Regions from separate parts of the Dorea sp. YH-dor226 genome, predicted to be linked through region 3. Evidence: predicted binding sites of a transcription regulator. Region 3 holds the regulator's gene; each other region holds the start of a gene.
What was found. Region 3 encodes HrcA, which represses chaperone genes, less so after heat shock. Its sites were predicted from a motif close to TGTTAGCACTCNNNNNNNNNGAGTGCTAACA; they were not measured.
Positions count from the first base shown of each region.

Region 1: a site for HrcA is predicted at 3,854-3,884, ahead of ABE547_RS14075 (co-chaperone GroES). Genes of this name have one in related genera too.
Region 2: a site for HrcA is predicted at 2,505-2,535, ahead of ABE547_RS01935 (Hsp20/alpha crystallin family protein). Genes of this name have one in related genera too.

Region 1 covers NZ_JBDOHS010000026.1:4,011-10,021, forward strand. Annotated here, with positions in the region: gene ABE547_RS14045 (MarR family transcriptional regulator) at 1-214, opposite strand, end outside; partial or broken gene ABE547_RS14050 (TnpV protein) at 306-410, opposite strand; partial or broken gene ABE547_RS14055 (IS256 family transposase) at 424-1,329, shown strand; gene ABE547_RS14060 (DUF308 domain-containing protein) at 1,876-2,409, opposite strand; gene ABE547_RS14065 (Hsp20/alpha crystallin family protein) at 2,482-2,922, opposite strand; gene ABE547_RS14070 (MarR family winged helix-turn-helix transcriptional regulator) at 3,263-3,694, shown strand; gene ABE547_RS14075 (co-chaperone GroES) at 3,906-4,193, shown strand; gene groL (chaperonin GroEL) at 4,219-5,832, shown strand; gene ABE547_RS14085 (flavodoxin family protein) at 5,938-6,011, shown strand, end outside.
Region 2 covers NZ_JBDOHS010000002.1:27,181-33,191, reverse strand. Annotated here, with positions in the region: gene ABE547_RS01950 (DUF3169 family protein) at 1-74, shown strand, start outside; gene ABE547_RS01945 (hypothetical protein) at 476-1,270, shown strand; gene ABE547_RS01940 (hypothetical protein) at 1,782-2,033, shown strand; gene ABE547_RS01935 (Hsp20/alpha crystallin family protein) at 2,006-2,431, opposite strand; gene ABE547_RS01930 (LysR family transcriptional regulator) at 2,633-3,541, shown strand; gene ABE547_RS01925 (C-GCAxxG-C-C family protein) at 3,744-4,268, shown strand; gene ABE547_RS01920 (TDT family transporter) at 4,318-5,238, shown strand; gene ABE547_RS01915 (citrate/2-methylcitrate synthase) at 5,311-6,011, opposite strand, start outside.
Region 3 covers NZ_JBDOHS010000005.1:147,397-153,407, forward strand. Annotated here, with positions in the region: gene dnaK (molecular chaperone DnaK) at 1-1,845, opposite strand, end outside; gene grpE (nucleotide exchange factor GrpE) at 1,908-2,609, opposite strand; gene hrcA (heat-inducible transcriptional repressor HrcA) at 2,626-3,669, opposite strand; gene ABE547_RS06410 (hypothetical protein) at 4,372-4,665, opposite strand; gene ABE547_RS06415 (replication-associated recombination protein A) at 4,796-6,011, opposite strand, start outside.

The sequences.
Region 1 (6,011 bases), on a different contig from region 3:
TTCCCTGCTTTTCCAATGTCGCAACCGTCCGTACAATATTGCTTGGATGAACATAGAACATATTCAACAAAGAATCTTGTAGAATACCGGGCGAACGACAGATTTTGATTAAGAACATATATTGACTGTTGTTGATTCCATAGGGGACAAGTTGCTTGTCCAAATAGATTTTGTAAAATCGGTCTGTTACGGAAAGCCATTTTAATAGTTTCATAGATATATTCCTCCTAACCACCAGTATCATAACGCAATATGCGTGCGCACGCAACTACTTTTAACATTATATCTGCCGCTTTGTCCTCATAAACACAAATCAATTCTACATCTATAATCTCTACTGCTCTGCTACGAATATTATTCATTTTCCCGACCCATTCAAGCCGATTTTCTGCCTTTAGCTGTTCTGTTACTGTAACTCAGGACATGGAAGAAAAAATACTTTCCATGTATGCCAAAGGAATGACCACCGGAGACATTGAATCTCACATGCGTGAAATGTATGATATTGATATTTCTGACAGCACAATCAGCAGAATCACAGACAAAATCCTGCCGATTGTAAAGGAATGGCAGGAACGCCCTCTGGATGAAGTGTATGCCGTTGTATTTATGGATGCCATCCACTATCATGTCCGCAGCGAAGGACGTATTGTAAAACGCGCAGTCTACATAGCCCTTGGTATCGACATGAATGGAAAAAAGGACGTCCTTGGCATGTATGTTGGAGAAAACGAAAGCGCCAAGTTCTGGCTCTCCATCATGAATGGACTAAAGAACCGCGGAGTTGAAGATATCCTGATAGCATGTGTGGATGGACTAAACGGATTTCCACAGGCAATTGAAGCTGTTTATCCAAAAACAGAAATCCAGCAGTGCATTATTCATCAAATCCGTAATTCAACGAAGTTTGTTTCCTACAAAGACATCAAAAAGCTGATGGCTGATCTGAAGCTTGTATATGCGGCTCCAACGGAAGAAACAGCTTTAAATGAGTTAGAATTGTTCAAAGATAAATGGGATTCCAAGTACCCGAAAATCTATAAATCCTGGCATGATAACTGGGCGACCCTGTCCACATATTTTAAATATCCGGAGGCAGTAAGACGTCTAATTTACACCACAAATGCCATTGAAGGATTCAATCGTCAGCTCCGGAAAGTGACCAAAAGCAAGACCGTTTTTCCGTCAGATGACAGCCTTTTGAAAATGCTGTATCTGGCAACCCTGGATATCACGAAAAAATGGACCGGGCACAGGCAGGACTGGGGGCAAATCCACTCCCAGCTTGAAATCTATTTTGAAGAGCGTCTGATTGGACGCAACCTGTAAAACCAGCTTGTTTTGGGCAGGTTTTATTGACATGCCCAAAAACTCCTGTATAATGCAGATATGGGCAGAATCCGGAAAATCGGCTCTGCCCATTTGTAACTATTCACAAATCTTATATCAGTTTTAAACGTTTACACAAAACTTGAAACGGTCTCGATATGGATATGAAAAAGTATTTCAAAGAAATCGCAATCTTAATTGCACAAAAGTTGGAAGTTTTCTTAAAGAGCTTCGAAAAGAAAAGAATATTACACAGGAACAGTTGGCAGAAAGCATGTGATTGATGGCGCGTTTTGGTTTGAGTAGGAAAAACATGGGAAGTTAGCAATAAAACATTACGCGAGTAAACTCGCATAAGATGATTTCCACTTCCCAGACATCTGATTTCCAGATTTCCGGAAGTGCGATTTCATCGCACAAGAATATTCAAATTGTTTTTGGAATTAGGCATTCGTTAAAAAAGGCTGCACACAATTTTGTATGCAGCCGAATCTATATGAAGAGGTGCCTTTTTTCCTCCTTGGCAATGTTATTTTTTGTTATATTTTATATCCAGAAGCGATTGGAAAAGCATCCACGCATGACAGATACAATACCCTGTAGGATCAGGAAAAATCCGATTACCCAGGCCATAGCTGCAATACTTGCAAATGGATGTGTGAATGACAGAAAACCAATCACAGTCAGAAGGATTCCAAGTACTGTAAACCAGCCCCAGCCCTTTACTCCCAGTTTTTGAAGGTCAAAGGAATTAACCAGTTTGGTGATACCTGAAAAAATCAGCCACATTCCTAAAATAAAGGAAATAGTCATTGCTGTAAACCATCCATTTCCCAAAATGAATAAAGACATCAGTACGGTTAGAATGCCGTCAGCAAGAAACCAGCCAGATCCTGCCATATAATCATGACCGGCTGCAAATATCACAATATCTATAATGCCGGAAAACATCATGGCAACTCCAAAGATAATGGGAAGACCATAAAGAATTTTTCCGGGATTCCTCAAACATCCGATCCCGGTTATAATCAGAAAGATTCCGGCTAAAATCCATAATACTCTTGATGTCGTTTTACTCATATCAAAAACCTCTTTTCCGATTGCATTTGGCTTTTAAAACAGGCAGGGGTTTTATTCCCTGCCCGTTTGAGATTAACCTTCGATGGAAATATAATGTGAGTTGTTTTCTACTGCCTTCTGCTCTTTTGGAACAGTAAAGGAAAGAATACCATTTTCAAATTTCGGATGGATGTCTTCTCTCTGAACATTATTTCCTACATAAAAGCTTCTGCTTACATTTCCGGTATAACGCTCGCGGCGGATATATTTTCCTTCCTTATCTTTTTCATCTTTATCCAGACCTTTTGCTGCACTTACAGTTACATAACCGTTTTCAAGCTGGATCTGAATCTCGTCTTTCTTAAATCCAGGAAGATCAATTGCCACTTCGTAAGCGTTGTCTTTTTCCTTCACATCAGTCTTCATGATATGGGGAGCATGTTTTCCATACAATTTTTTATCGATGTCCGGAAAAGCAAAATCATCCATAAAATCATCAAATAAATTTTCTCCAAAAATACTAGGCATTAACATAAGTCATATCTCCTTTCATGACATAAACTAAAGTTTGCACTATCGGAGAAACCCGAAGTGTTGATTTATGAATATCAGGAAGAAAAATCATATTCTCTTTCTTTGTTCTATGCGTAATATAACATATGAATTAGCACTCGTCAATAGAGAGTGCTAATAATTGTGTGAAGATTTTGTGAACTTTGCGAAATAAAATAATTACTGATATTAGATTCAGCGGAATAGATTCCAGATGTTAATCATTAATTAAGAGGAAACAAAAAAGTCGTTTAAAATTAAATGGTGACGAATTATTAAACTTGTGATAGAATGAAAAAAACATTGAAAGAAGCTGAACTAAATGGATACACAAATTGATATCATATTGCAGGGAGGACAGTTTAAAAAGCTGTTAGAGGAACAGAGCGTTGAATTACGAGAAAAATATGATATGAAAAGAGCAGAACTGGAGATATTATATTTCCTGTCAAAATGCGGAACACATAATACCTCTACGGATATCCACCATCAGTTGATGATGAACCGTGGACATATTTCGCAGGCAGTTGACAGTCTCTGCAGGAGAAATTATCTTATTGCGATACCGGATAAGAATGATAGAAGATATATTCATTATGAAATATCTGATTATGCGAAGGATCTGGTAACAGAAATGACGAAGAGAAGGGAAGCAATGAACGGGATGATTTTAAAAGGTGTGTCGGAAGAAGAATTGAAGGTTTTTCGGGAAGTATCGGAAAAAATCAGGAAAAATATAAATGAATTAATTTAGATGATCAAAAGATGCAAAGTAATGGTTAAGGTGCTTCGCATCTTTTTTAAATTATTTTGGAAACCTATTGACAAGAGAAATACAGATGATATAATACTTTAAAAATAAATAATTTAAAAATAAAACATGTTTCGCGAGAAACATATTTTTTGCGAAACACGATGGCACTCAACAAGCAAGAGTGCTAACAAAAGAAAGGCAGGTTATTCATATGAAATTAAAACCATTGGGTGACAAAGTAGTTCTTCAGTATCAGGATGTTGAAGAAAAGACAGAATCAGGAATCATTCTGCCAGACAGCGCAAAAGAAAAATCGCAGGAAGCTGTAGTAATCGCAGTTGGTCCGGGAAAATGTAAAGACGGACAGAAAGTTCCCATGCAGGTAAAAGAAGGAGATAAAGTCATTCTTTCCGAATATGGCGGAACAGAAGTAAAAATTGGCGACGAAGAATATAAAATTGTAAGTCAGGACGATATTCTGGCAATTGTAGAGAAATAGAAAGTGTTGAAAGAAGGAAATTATCATGGCAAAAGAGATTAGTTTTGATATTGATGTTCGAAAAAAGATGGAGGCCGGTGTAGACAGACTGGCAGATACAGTAAAGGTAACATTGGGGCCAAAAGGAAGAAATGTTGTACTGGATAAATCTTACGGTGCACCATTAATTACAAACGATGGTGTGACCATTGCAAAAGAGATCGAACTGGAAGATCGTTTTGAAAATATGGGCGCACAGCTTGTAAAAGAGGTGGCTACCAAGACAAACGACATTGCAGGAGATGGAACAACAACAGCTACAGTTCTGGCACAGGCACTTGTAAAAGAAGGAATGAAAAATATCGCAGCAGGGGCAAATGCCATTGTTTTAAGAAAAGGAATGAAGAAGGCAGCAGATGTGGCTGTACAGGCAATTGAAGAAATGAGCCATCCTGTTACTGGGAAGGATCATATTGCAAAAGTAGCTGCAATCTCTTCCGGTAATGAAGAAGTCGGTGAGATGATTGCCGATGCAATGGAAAAAGTCGGAGAGAACGGCGTTATTACGATTGAAGAATCAAAGACCATGAAGACGGAGATCGACGTAGTCGAAGGTATGCAGTTCGATAATGGATATCTTTCCGGATACATGTGTGATGATAAAGAAAAAATGATCGCCAACATGGAGGATCCTTATATCCTCATGACTGATAAGAAGATTTCAAATATCCAGGACATCCTTCCCATTTTGGAAAATGTGATGAGAGAGAGGAAAGAACTCCTCATCATTGCAGAAGATGTGGAGGGAGAGGCACTTACCACATTGATTGTCAACAGACTGAGAGGTACCCTGAAGGTCGTTGCTGTAAAGGCACCGGGATATGGTGACAGCAGAAAGGCAATGCTTGAAGATATCGCAACACTTACCGGCGGTCAGGTGATCATGGAAGATCTTGGCCTTGAACTTAAAGATACCACGATGGATATGCTTGGCCGTGCAAAATCTGTAAAGGTTACAAAGGAAAATACCACGATCGTAGACGGTGCCGGGAACAAGGAAGACATTGATGCACGCATCGCCAGCCTGAAGAGACAGATGGCTGAAACAACATCCGATTTTGATAAAGATAAACTCATGGACCGTATCGCGAAGATGGGCGGAGGCGTTGCAGTGATCCGTGTCGGCGCGGCAACAGAAACAGAAATGAAAGAAGCTAAATACCGCATGGAAGATGCCATGAACGCAACAAAAGCAGCCGTATCGGAAGGCATTATCTGCGGTGGCGGATCTGCATATATCCATGCACAGAAAAAGGTAGAGGAACTGTTAGCAGCCCTGGAGGGTGATGAGAAGACCGGAGCCAGAATCGTAGCAAAGGCACTGGAAGCACCACTGTATACGATTGTGGAAAATGCAGGTCTGGAAGGCCCGGTTATCGTAGACAAGGTAAAGAAGAGTGAGCCTGGCATGGGATTTGATGCAGCCTCAGAAACCTTTGTGGATATGATGAAACAGGGTATTATTGATCCGGTGAAGGTAACAAAGAATGCATTAATGAATGCGGTAAGTGTGGCAGCTACACTTCTTACTACAGAAGCTGCGGTAGCGGACATTAAGGAAAATACACCTGCGCCGCAGCCACAGCCGGAAATGTATTAAAGAGAACAGGTAAAATCAAATCATTGGCGAGCAACAAAATGGGGAGATGGCTGGTACATCTCCTCTTTTTGTTCGCTTCTGTTTTTATGTGAAATGAGGTCCATTATGAAATATGCAGTTATATATCAGTCAAAAAGTGGCAATACACGTTTAATAGCAGAAAAGATCTATGGTGCTTT
Region 2 (6,011 bases), on a different contig from region 3:
TTTGTTATGGACTTATGACGGTTACCTACGGGATCTATACAGTACGACTTCAGAAGTGCAGGCTGGATCTGTAGAAGAAGCAAACATATCTTTACAATTGGAACAGTAATATTAATCTTTGTGTTGCCCGGTATCATCCGGGCACATTTTTATGCTGCTCTCGATAAGATCAGCTTGTAAAAAAGCAGGAGAAGCATTATGATGAAAATACCATTTCCCGACAGGTCATCCGGCAACTACCATCTAATATTTCAAAAACGTATTCTATACATGCAAAATTTTGAAGAGAAATCCATCACAAAAACAAATGTCAAATTTATACATGAAAAAATCGAAGAAAAATACCATCAAGAAATCCAATATCAAGTCTATGCATGAAACTCAAAAAGAAAAATACCATCAAGAAATCCAATAATGAATCTATACATGAAAAGCCCCAGAAAAAATACCATCAAATATACGGAGGTTGATATATATGCTTGAACACAATCAATTTAAGGAATATTTAGTCAGGGAAATTGATGAACTGCAGGAAACCCAGAAGCAGTTGAAGGCCCGGTTGACCGGTGCACCGGAGGGAACGCTGAATCTTTTGCAAAAGAATCAAAATGTGCAATATTACATTTATAGGGAAGGCAGGAAGAGGCAGTATCTTTCCAAAAAGAAGAAAGATCTGGCGGCAGCACTTGCACAGAAAGCATATGACAGTAAAGTATTGTCTATCGTAGAGGCAAGATTAAAATATGGCAAACGCATGCTGGATGAATATCACGTGTCGATTGATGACATGTATCAGGCAATGCCTGCGGCGAGGCAGGCATTAGTTTCACCATGTATTCCGGCAGAAGAAGCATATGTCAGAGAATGGTATGAGAAGAATCCGGGCAGAGAAAATCCTTATCCGATTTTGCAGAAGATTTTTTCTGAGAGGGGTGAGCCGGTGAGGTCTAAGTCGGAAAAGATTCTTGCAGACTTATTTTACCGAAATCAGATTCCTTATGTCTATGAGCCGAAAGTATGGATGCAGGACGGTAGGATTGTATATCCGGACTTCCTGCTGTTGAATGTCAGAACCCGTAAGGCATACGTGTATGAACATTTTGGCATGATGGATAGTCCGGAATATTCCCAAAAAGCAAGTGAGAAGATCAATTATTATATGGAAAATGGATATCACTACGGAGATAGGTTTCTGTTCTCTATGGAAACAAGTAAGACTCCGTTGAATACAAAAACAGTGGAAAAGATAATTGTAAAATTTCTGATATAATATGAAATAAAAATAGGGTATATGAAAAAAACTGATGGAAGAGAAGTATTGTGAAAAGGGCCCGGTTTCTGATTCGTAACGGAAAAAAGATTGATTGCCAGAAAAGAAAATGGAATTATATATTTGCATGGTGGATGACCATGTATCCAATTCGCAGGTATATATTTTGGATGTGGTTTAAAATCAGAAAAATAAAATTGAGGATTCCTTCCGTGCTTTTTTGGCTGGCTATAGCAAAAGCCGCTGGCGGGCAACAGATAAGGTGTCTGGTGACTACCATCTTATATTTCAAAACGTAATCCATACATGCAAAATTTTGAAGAGAAATCCATCACAAAATCAAATGTAAAGTTTATACATGAAAAATTTGAAGAAAAATACCATCAAGAAATCCAATATCAAGTCTATGCATGAAATTCAAAAAGAAAAATACCATCAAGAAATCCAATAACGAATCTATACATGAAAAGCCCCGGAAAAAATACCATCAAATATACGGAGGTTGATATATATGCTTGAACACAATCAATTTAAAGAATATTTAGTCAGGGAAATTGATGAATTGCAGGAAACCCAGAAGCAGCTGAAGGCTCGGTTGGCTGATGCACCGGAGGGAACGCTGAATCTTTTTCCAAAAAAAAGGGTGCCGCAAACCATCTCAAAATCAGATGGTTGCGTCCCCTTTCCTAAAGAGAATCTGGTGCAGAGGATAACTTTGAAGAGCTATCCATGCTATTATTCAATGGTGATCATTTTAGGCTGATCTTCCGGCTTTTTGATCTCTTTCGGGAACTGCAGGCACAGGACACCGTCTTTAAATGCTGCCTTGATATCCTCCTGAGACAGTTCTTCTCCTACATAGAAGCTGCGGTTGCAGGTTCCGGTGTAGCGTTCTTTGTGGATGCATTTGCCTCTGGCTTCTTTTTCTTCCTTGGTCTCATTCTTGTGAGCTGTAATGGTAAGATATCCATCTTTGAGATCCGCTTTGATCTCTTCTTTTGCATATCCCGGAAGTTCCATCTCGATGATGTAATTGCCGTCTTTTTCATGGATATCGGTTTTCATTACCTGAACGGATGTGTTGTCATACCGACGGGTGAAGAATGGGTCATCGAACATCTCATCAAATAAATTATTAAATCCTCTGTTTGTAAGTAACATAAGTCATTCCTCCTTAAAATGTATCTGAATGTTTTAGTTGTTTTATTTGCTATAGTTATTATATAACATATATTGTTAGCACTGTCAATAGGTGAGTGCTAATTTTTTGAATAAATATGAGTGCTAATTTTTTTGATAAAAAAACAGAGGAAAATAAAGAAGAAAAATATGATATAATATGGAAGAGGTGATGAAGTAATTATGAATATCCGGGATTTGAAAGTATTTATAGTAGTAGCCGAGACACGCCATCTTACAAAAGCATCAAAACTTCTTTATATGACTCCGCAGGGAATCAGCAGAGTGATAAAGAATATGGAAAGCGAATGCGACTGTACGCTGTTTCTGAGAACCGGAAGCGGAATGGAACTATCGGAATGTGGAAAGCGTTTTCTGGAATATGCGAAAACCGAACTTGAGGAATATCATAACATGAGAAATGATATTCTGCGAATCAGACAGCAGGAGCATGGTGTGGTTGATCTGCTCTCTGCTTTTGGCATTCTTCGTCTTGTCACACCGGAATGCCTGCTGGATTTCAAAAGTAAATATCCGGAGATTGAGCTCCATTACAGAGAATGTCCGGACCTGCAGATCGAACGCTGGTTTCAGACAGGAGAGGGAAATGTGATGTTTACTCTGGCTCCGTGTGATGAAGAGCTGTATGAAGTGCTGGAACTGGAATCGTTTCCGGTCAAGCTTCTGGTCAATAAAAAACATCCCCTCAGTAGCAGAAGCTCTGTTACCATACAGGATCTGAAAGATGAACCATTATATATAGAAAGCCGGGAATTCAAGATTCATCATCTGATCGTTGATAAATGCCGCGAAGCCGGATTTGAACCGAATATCATGTTTGAGGCAAGCGGATTCAGTCTGTGCCACAAGATGGTCAGAGAAAATAAAGGGATCTCTGTTACGGTGGATTTTGTGTCGGATGATATGGGACATGATGATCTGGTGCTGATTCCGTTTTCAGACGGCATCTATGAATGGAAGATCTGTATGGTGACAAGAAAAAATGAATCGATAGGAAATGGTGTTGACATCTTTCAGAAACATGTAAAAAGCTGGATGGACAGAATTAATACAGGATCTATCACCAGATAATTGACAGATGGTAACAAAGTGTTGATAAGGCTCTGAAAATTTTACTTTTTCTACAAAAAAAGAAAAATTTTCAGAGCCGTTTTTTGTATTTATTTATAATTATAGTATATTTGAATATGTTTATAGATAATACTGATAAAGAAAAAGAAAGAAACTATGATAAAATATAAACAAATATATTGTAAGATCAGGAGGAAAAATGATGAATATTGGAGTAACAGAAATCAGCCCAAGAGCGGTACAGCAGGTGGCAGAGAAAAAATTTAAGGATGGTTATTATTGTTGTGAAGCACTGATCAGTGCAATTCGTGATGAATTTAAGCTTGATGTGCCGGAAGAGGTTATTGCAATGGCATCCGGTATGGCGGTAGGTGCAGGAAAGTCCGGATGTGTCTGTGGTGCATTTAACGGAGGAATTCTCGCATTGGGAATGTTTTTTGGAAGAACAGAGCAGGATGGTCCTACGAATCCGAAGAGTGTGAAATGTATGGAGCTGACCAAAGAACTTCACGACTGGTTCAAAGTGGCAAATCAGAAAAACGCAATCTGCTGCAGAGTTCTTACGAAGGAATTTGATAAAGGACGTGGAGAGCATAAAGAACAGTGCATTTTCTTCACAGGATTGTGTACATGGAAAGTGGCTCAGATTGTCTGTCGTGAACTGGGAATCAAAAATCTTGATGAGATCGATGAACCGGCACCGAGACGGGCGATTGCAGAGATCTGATCAGGGTTGTTGTGACAATTTTTATTGAGACAGAAAGGAATTCATCAATATGAAAGACATAATTAAAAAAGTTCCGATCCCTCTTTGTGGTGTTATGCTGGGATTGGCAGCGCTTGGCAATCTGCTGCAGAGCTATGGGGAAGGCATTCGTTCTGTGTGCGGTATTGTAGCGGCGTTCTTACTGATACTGGTATTGCTGAAACTGATCATGTTTCCGCAAATGATCAAAGAAGATATGCAGAATCCGATTATGGCCAGTGTATCCGGAACATTTCCAATGGCACTGATGCTCCTCAGTACTTATGTAAAACCGTTCATTGGACCGGCGGCAATGTATATCTGGTATTTTGCGATTCTTTTACATATCGTACTGATCGTTTATTTTACAGTGAAGTTTATTCTGAAGCTTCAGCTTCCGAAGGTGTTTGCAAGTTATTACATTGTATATGTCGGAATTGCAGTAGCGGCAGTTACGGCACCTGCTTATGAAAAGACCGGAATCGGATCAATCGCTTTCTGGTTTGGTTTTGTAACACTGATTCTTTTGCTTGTGCTTGTGACGATACGCTATGTCAAGTGTCCACAGGTTCCGGAGCCTGCACAGCCGCTGATCTGTATCTATGCGGCGCCTACAAGTCTCTGTATCGCAGGATATGTACAGTCTGTAATGCCAAAGTCAAGAGGATTTCTGCTGGCAATGCTTGCAGTAGCAACGGTTCTTTACCTCTTTTCACTTGTAAAGGCGATTGGATATCTGAAATTAAAATTCTATCCGAGTTATGCTGCATTTACATTCCCGTTTGTAATCAGCGCGATCGCTACGAAGCAGACGATGGCATGTCTGGCCAATATGGGAACACCGATGCCGGTGCTTCAGTACGTTGTACTTGTTGAAACGGTAATCGCAGTTGTATTTGTGGTATATACACTGATCAGATTCCTAGGATTTATATTTGCATCCAATAAATAAAGTACATTAGTAATTGAAAAGAGGGACGGCTGCAGAATGATATATTCCATTCTGCAGCCGTCCCATTATGTATTAACGTTCGTCTATGGCATGAAATTCGCTGTGTGTTCCTACATACTTATAAGCAGGACGAATGATCTTGCTTGCGTTGATCAGTTCTTCCAGACGGTGTGCACTCCATCCCGGCATACGTGCGATTGCAAAAATCGGAGTGAAGAGTTCCTGCGGAATACCCAGCATGGAATATACGAAGCCGCTGTAAAAGTCTACGTTTGCACATACGTTTTTAAAAAGCTTGCGATGTTCCATGATCATCTGTCCGGCCAGTTGTTCTACCAGTTCGTAGAGTGCGAATTCTTCCGTCAGTCCCTTTTCTTCTGCCAGAGCTTTTGCAAATTTTTTCAGAATGACTTCACGTGGGTCGGAAAGCGTGTAAACGGCATGTCCCATACCGTAGATCAGACCGGAATGGTCAAAGGCTTCCTTGTTCAGGATCTTCTGAAGATATGCAGACACTTCTTCTTCGTTGGTCCAGTCGCTGATGTGTGTTTTGATATCGGCAAACATGTTCTGGACTTTCAGGTTGGCACCGCCGTGGCGCGGTCCTTTCAGAGACCCGATCGATGCGGCAGTGGAAGAATATGTATCGGTACCGGAGGAGGTGACAACGTGTGTCGTGAAGGTTGAGTTATTACCGCCGCCGTGTTCTGCATGTAGAATCAGTGCAATATCCAGTACCTTTGCTTCCAGTTCTGTATACTGGCCGTCCGGAC
Region 3 (6,011 bases):
ATCGCCCTGGAATCCTTCCGGTGCCGGGCCTGCTCCTGCATTAGCTCCTGCACCCGCATCCGGTCCAGCCTGATATGCTGCGCCAGCCTGCTCATACATCTTGGTAAACAGTTTCTGTGCGCTCTCTGTCAGTTTTTCTTTTCCAGCCTTAATCTCAGCGATCTCAGAATCTGACATATTATCCATATTTACTTTTTCAAGTAATTCTTTTAATGCTTTGCAATCAGCTTCTACAGCAGCCTTATCAGCGCCGTCAAGCTTATCTCCTACTTCCTGCAGAGCCTTTTCTGTCTGGAATACCATAGCATCTGCTTCGTTCTTTGCATCGATTCCTTCTTTACGTTTCTTATCCTGAGCCTCAAATGCTGCAGCCTCTTTTACAGCCTTATCGATCTCTTCATCAGACATGTTGGATCCTGCAGTGATCGTGATATGCTGCTCTTTTCCGGTTCCGAGATCTTTTGCAGATACATTTACGATACCATTTGCATCGATATCAAATGTAACTTCGATCTGTGGGATTCCACGTGGAGCCGGTGCGATTCCGTCCAGTCGGAACTGTCCCAGAGACTTGTTATCTCTTGCGAACTGTCTCTCACCCTGTACAACATTGATATCTACGGCTGTCTGATTGTCAGCTGCTGTAGAGAAGATCTGGCTCTTCTTTGTCGGGATTGTTGTATTTCTCTCGATCAGTCTTGTTGCAACACCACCCATTGTCTCGATAGACAGTGACAGCGGAGTAACATCCAGAAGAAGGATATCGCCTGCGCCTGTATCGCCGGCAAGCTTACCACCCTGAACGGATGCACCAAGTGCAACACACTCATCCGGGTTCAGAGATTTGCTTGGCTCTTTACCAGTCAGACGTTTTACTTCTTCCTGTACAGCCGGAATACGTGTGGAACCACCAACCAGAAGTACCTGGCCAAGTTCGGAAGCTGAGATACCTGCATCAGACAGTGCTCTCTGCACCGGCTCAGATGTCTTCATTACAAGATCATGTGTCAGTTCATCGAATTTTGCTCTTGTGAGGTTCATATCAAAGTGCTTCGGACCTTCTGCTGTAGCTGTGATGAACGGCAGGTTGATGTTGGTTGTTGTTGCAGAAGACAGCTCTTTCTTAGCCTTCTCTGCTGCTTCTTTTAATCTCTGAAGTGCCATCTTATCTGTAGATAAGTCTACACCTTCCTGTTTCTTGAATTCAGCGATCATGTAGTCTGTAATCTTCTGGTCAAAATCATCTCCACCAAGTCTGTTGTTACCTGCGGTAGACAATACTTCGATAACACCGTCACCGATCTCAATGACAGATACGTCAAATGTACCTCCACCTAAGTCATATACCATGATCTTCTGCTCTTTCTCATTGTCAAGACCATAAGCAAGAGCTGCAGCTGTAGGCTCGTTGATGATACGTTTTACATCAAGACCTGCAATCTTACCTGCATCCTTTGTTGCCTGACGCTGAGCATCGTTAAAGTAAGCCGGAACTGTGATAACAGCCTCTGTTACTTTTTCTCCCAGATATCCTTCTGCATCTGCTTTCAGTTTCTGAAGGATCATTGCAGAAATCTCCTGTGGAGAATATTTCTTGTCATCAATTGTTACTCTGTAATCAGAACCCATCTCTCTCTTGATAGAAGAGATTGTTCTCTCTGCATTTGTAACTGCCTGACGTTTTGCAGGTTCACCTACGAGACGTTCTCCTGTCTTTGTAAATGCTACAACGGATGGAGTTGTTCTTGCGCCTTCTGTATTGGCAATCACGGTCGGCTGTCCACCTTCCATAACTGCTACACAACTGTTTGTCGTTCCTAAGTCAATACCAATAATTTTTCCCATGATAAATATCCTCCTGATTTCATTTATTTTGCCATCTGCTTATTCTTACCAAGCTGCTTTTGTTAATTTGCTACTTTTACCATACTGTGTCTCACTACAGAGTCACGGTACATATATCCCTTCTGGAACTCTTCAGCGACGATGTTCTCGCCCAGGTTCTCATCCTCCACATGCATGACCGCATTATGGAAATTCGGGTCAAACGGCTGTCCTACCGCTTCGATAGGTTTCACCTCGATTCCTTCCAGAGTGGTAATCAGTTGTTTGTAGATCTTTTCCATTCCCTGGACAAATGGATCTTCTTTTTCTTCTTCTTTGACTGCTCCCAATCCTCTTTCGAAATTGTCAATCACCGGAAGAATCTTTTCTATGATATCTTTCGCACCTACTTCGTACATCTGAGACTTTTCCTTCTCCGTACGTTTGCGGAAGTTATCAAACTCTGCCATCGAACGAGCAAGCCTGTCTGTCAGCTCTTCTATCTTCTCGTCCTTTTTATCTTTTTTCTTTTTACCAAACAGCTTTTTGCCGGATTTCCCGGTTTCTGTTGCTTCTTCAGAATCTTCTTCTTTGTCTTCTGCTTCTTCTTCTGTGGTCTCTTCCTCGCCTGCCGCCTCTTCTTCGCTGTCAGCTTCCGCTTCGACTTCATTCTCTTCCGTCTCTGCTTCCTCTTTCGCTTCTTCCTGCTGGCCTGCTGCTTTCTTTGCTTCCTCCACAGCTTCCTTTACCATCTCTTCCTGGCTTTTTTCCTGATTATTTTCCAAGGGTTATTCCACCTTTCTATTCATTCTTATGAAACATCTGATCCAGTTCATTTTGCAGACGCTTCATAGACTTTAACACATGCTCATAATCCATTCGCTTCGGTCCGATAATACCTATCGTTCCCTTCATTCCGTCTCCCAATTCATAGGTCGCGGTAACTACGCTGCAGTCTTTCATATTCTGTACCGGCGTCTCATCTCCGATGTATACCTGAATTCCGGTATTCTCATCCTGCGACAATGTCCGGGTCACCAGCTCAGTCAGCTGCTGCTTTTCCTCAAATGCACTGATGATCTCCTGTGCGCTCTGCTTGTCACTCAGTTCCGGATATTTGAAGATGTTCGTTGCTCCGCTGGTATAGATCTGCATCTCTTCATCAATCTGAATTGCATCTGCAACTGCATCCAGTACATTGCCGATCACCTGACTGTGTATACCGGCCTGTTCCTTCAGCCTTGCAATCAGTCCCAGATTGATCTCTTCGATGGACATGCCATTTAATGTTGTGTTCAAAAGCATATTCAGTTTTAACAGATTCTCGTTGCTGATTGGTTCCTCGATATCGATGATCTTATTCTTGATCACGTTACCGCCAAGAACAATAACTGCGATGATCTGCTCATCATCGACCATGGACAGCTGAATGAACTTGATCCGGTTGGCACTGTTTCTTGGTGTGGAAACCATCGTTGCATAATTGGTGCTGTTGGCAAGCACCTTTGCCGCCTGCTTCAGAAGCTGTTCCATCTTGTCTGCCTTTTCCAGCATCTGCTCCTGCATCTCATTCAACTCATGCTCTTTTTCTTCCATCAGCATATCTACATAGAGTCTGTAGCCTTTGTCCGAAGGGATACGTCCTGCTGACGTATGAGGCTGGATGATATATCCCATCTCTTCCAGATCCGCCATCTCATTACGAATGGTAGCAGAACTGAGATTCAGATCCGTATATTTGGAAATCGTTCTCGATCCAACCGGTTCTCCTGTCTCCAGATAATTCTGAATGATCGCATGAAGAATCTTCAGCTTCCGGTCGCTGAGCCCATCTGTCAATATCATCTGTTCCTCCTCCTTTCGGTTTTCCTCTGTTAGCACTCTGTAATTTTGAGTGCTAACATCTTTCGAATATTAAGATAGCACTCCATTTTACGTTTGTCAACACTGTTTATACTTTTTTTACAAAACAATTTTATACCTAAAATGGGAGCAGAAAATAAGGAATTGTCAGTGATACAGGCTATACTCCTTTCCATCCCATTTCTAGTCGATTTCAAATACCATCTCAAATTTCCAAAATCAATCTATACATGCATATAACCAATCTCTACATGCTAATAATTTTAGGGAAATCCATCAAGAAATCTCATTTCAAATCTGTACATGTAAATAATTCTGGGAAAATCCATCAAGAAATCTAATTTCATATCTGTACATGCAAATAATTCTGGGAAAATCCATCAAGAAATCTAATTTCTAGTATATGCATGAAAAAGCTTTAAAAAATTACCATCAAAATATCCAATATCAATTTCTTGATTGAAAAGGACGCAAAAACATACCATCAGGACGTCGAATATCACATCTATGATGGTATAGGTATACCACTATGATGGTATAGGTATATCTCTCTGCCATTGCCATCATGAACTCCCATGACAAGTACATATAATGAAAACAAATGTATCAGAAACGTTCGCCGACAGGTGCACAAAAAAATAAGAGATTGTCCTGCGACAATCCCTTATGCATAGCTTGCTTCTCTTAGCTGAGTTCGATCTTTTCAGCCTCTTCCGGTTTAAAATCGTTTCTGAGATCATAGATATTATGTCCAGTAGATTCGCTCAGTACTCTTCCCTCTAATGAATAGCAGCGGATGAATCTCTTGTTATCTACGGTTGACCAGTGCTCTACATCCCATGTAAGATATCCGTCTTCATCGGTTTTCTTTTCCTTCAGATACAGATCCACCTGACGACCATTCTTCATGATCTGAATCAGACCATCTGTTCCTGCTACTTCTACTTCTTCTTTTTTTACTGTGTCATAAATCTTCATTTTGTTTCCTCCTTAAATTGTTCCTGCTTCACATTTAATCAGTTCCGCATTCCCCTTGATTGCTCTGTAACGATTATACGCTTTATAATAGGAAAACACAAGAACCGTTCTGTCTTTTCTCACTTGAAATCTATGACTGTCTCTTCAGGTATTCCATCCACTCCCGGATCTCCTTCTCATGCCCGTTCTCACTCGGCTTATAAAAGGTTTCACCCTGTATCTCGTCAGGAAGATACTGCTGCTTCACATAATGATCCGGATAATCATGCGCATACCTGTAACCGACTCCGTGTCCCAGATTCTTAGATCCTTTATAATGTGCATCCTGGAGATGTGACGGAACCGTGGTTCTCTTCTGCTTCACACTTTCCATCGCGTCAAAGATTGCATTTGTAGCAGAGTTGCTCTTCGGAGCTGTCGCTACGTACAGTACAGCCTGTGACAGAATGATCTGTGCTTCCGGCATACCGATCCGTTCAACCGCCTGTGCCGCAGATACCGCTACCGTAAGTGCCATCGGATCTGCATTTCCCACATCTTCCGAAGCACAGATCATGATCCTCCTTGCAATAAACTTGATATCTTCCCCTGCATACAGCATCTTTGCAAGATAATATACCGCTGCATCCGGGTCAGAGCCCCGCATGCTCTTGATAAATGCGGATATCGTATCGTAATGATTGTCTCCTGTCTTATCATAGCGGACCACACGCTTCTGAATGCATTCACCGGCCACCTCAAGCGTCAGATGAATCTTTCCGTCTTCGCTCCTCGGCGTCGTAAGGATTCCAAGCTCTACCGCATTCAATGCATTTCTCGCATCCCCACCCGAGATGTCTGCCAGAAACTCCATCGCATCATCCTCGATCACTGCCTGATAGCTTCCCATTCCCTTTTCCACATCATACACCGCACGGTGTAAAAGCGTCTTAATATCCTCTTTATCCAGCGGATGCAGTTCAAAGATACTGGAACGTGAGATCAGCGCACTGTTCACCTCAAAGTAAGGATTCTCCGTAGTCGCACCAATCAGAATGATCGTCCCGTCCTCTACAAAAGGCAGAAGATAATCCTGCTGACTTTTATTGAATCTGTGAATCTCATCCACAAACAGGATCGTCTTCTTATGATACATCCCCTGCAGTTCCTTGGCTTTACTGACCACTTCCTCCATATCCTTTTTCCCGGCCACAGTTGCATTGATCTGGGTAAATTCTGCGCTGGTAGTATGCGCGATCACCTTTGCGAGTGTTGTCTTTCCGGTTCCCGGAGGACCATAAAAAATGACCGAACTCAACTTATCTGCCTTGATCGCGCGATACAGAAGCTTGTCTTTTCCAATAATA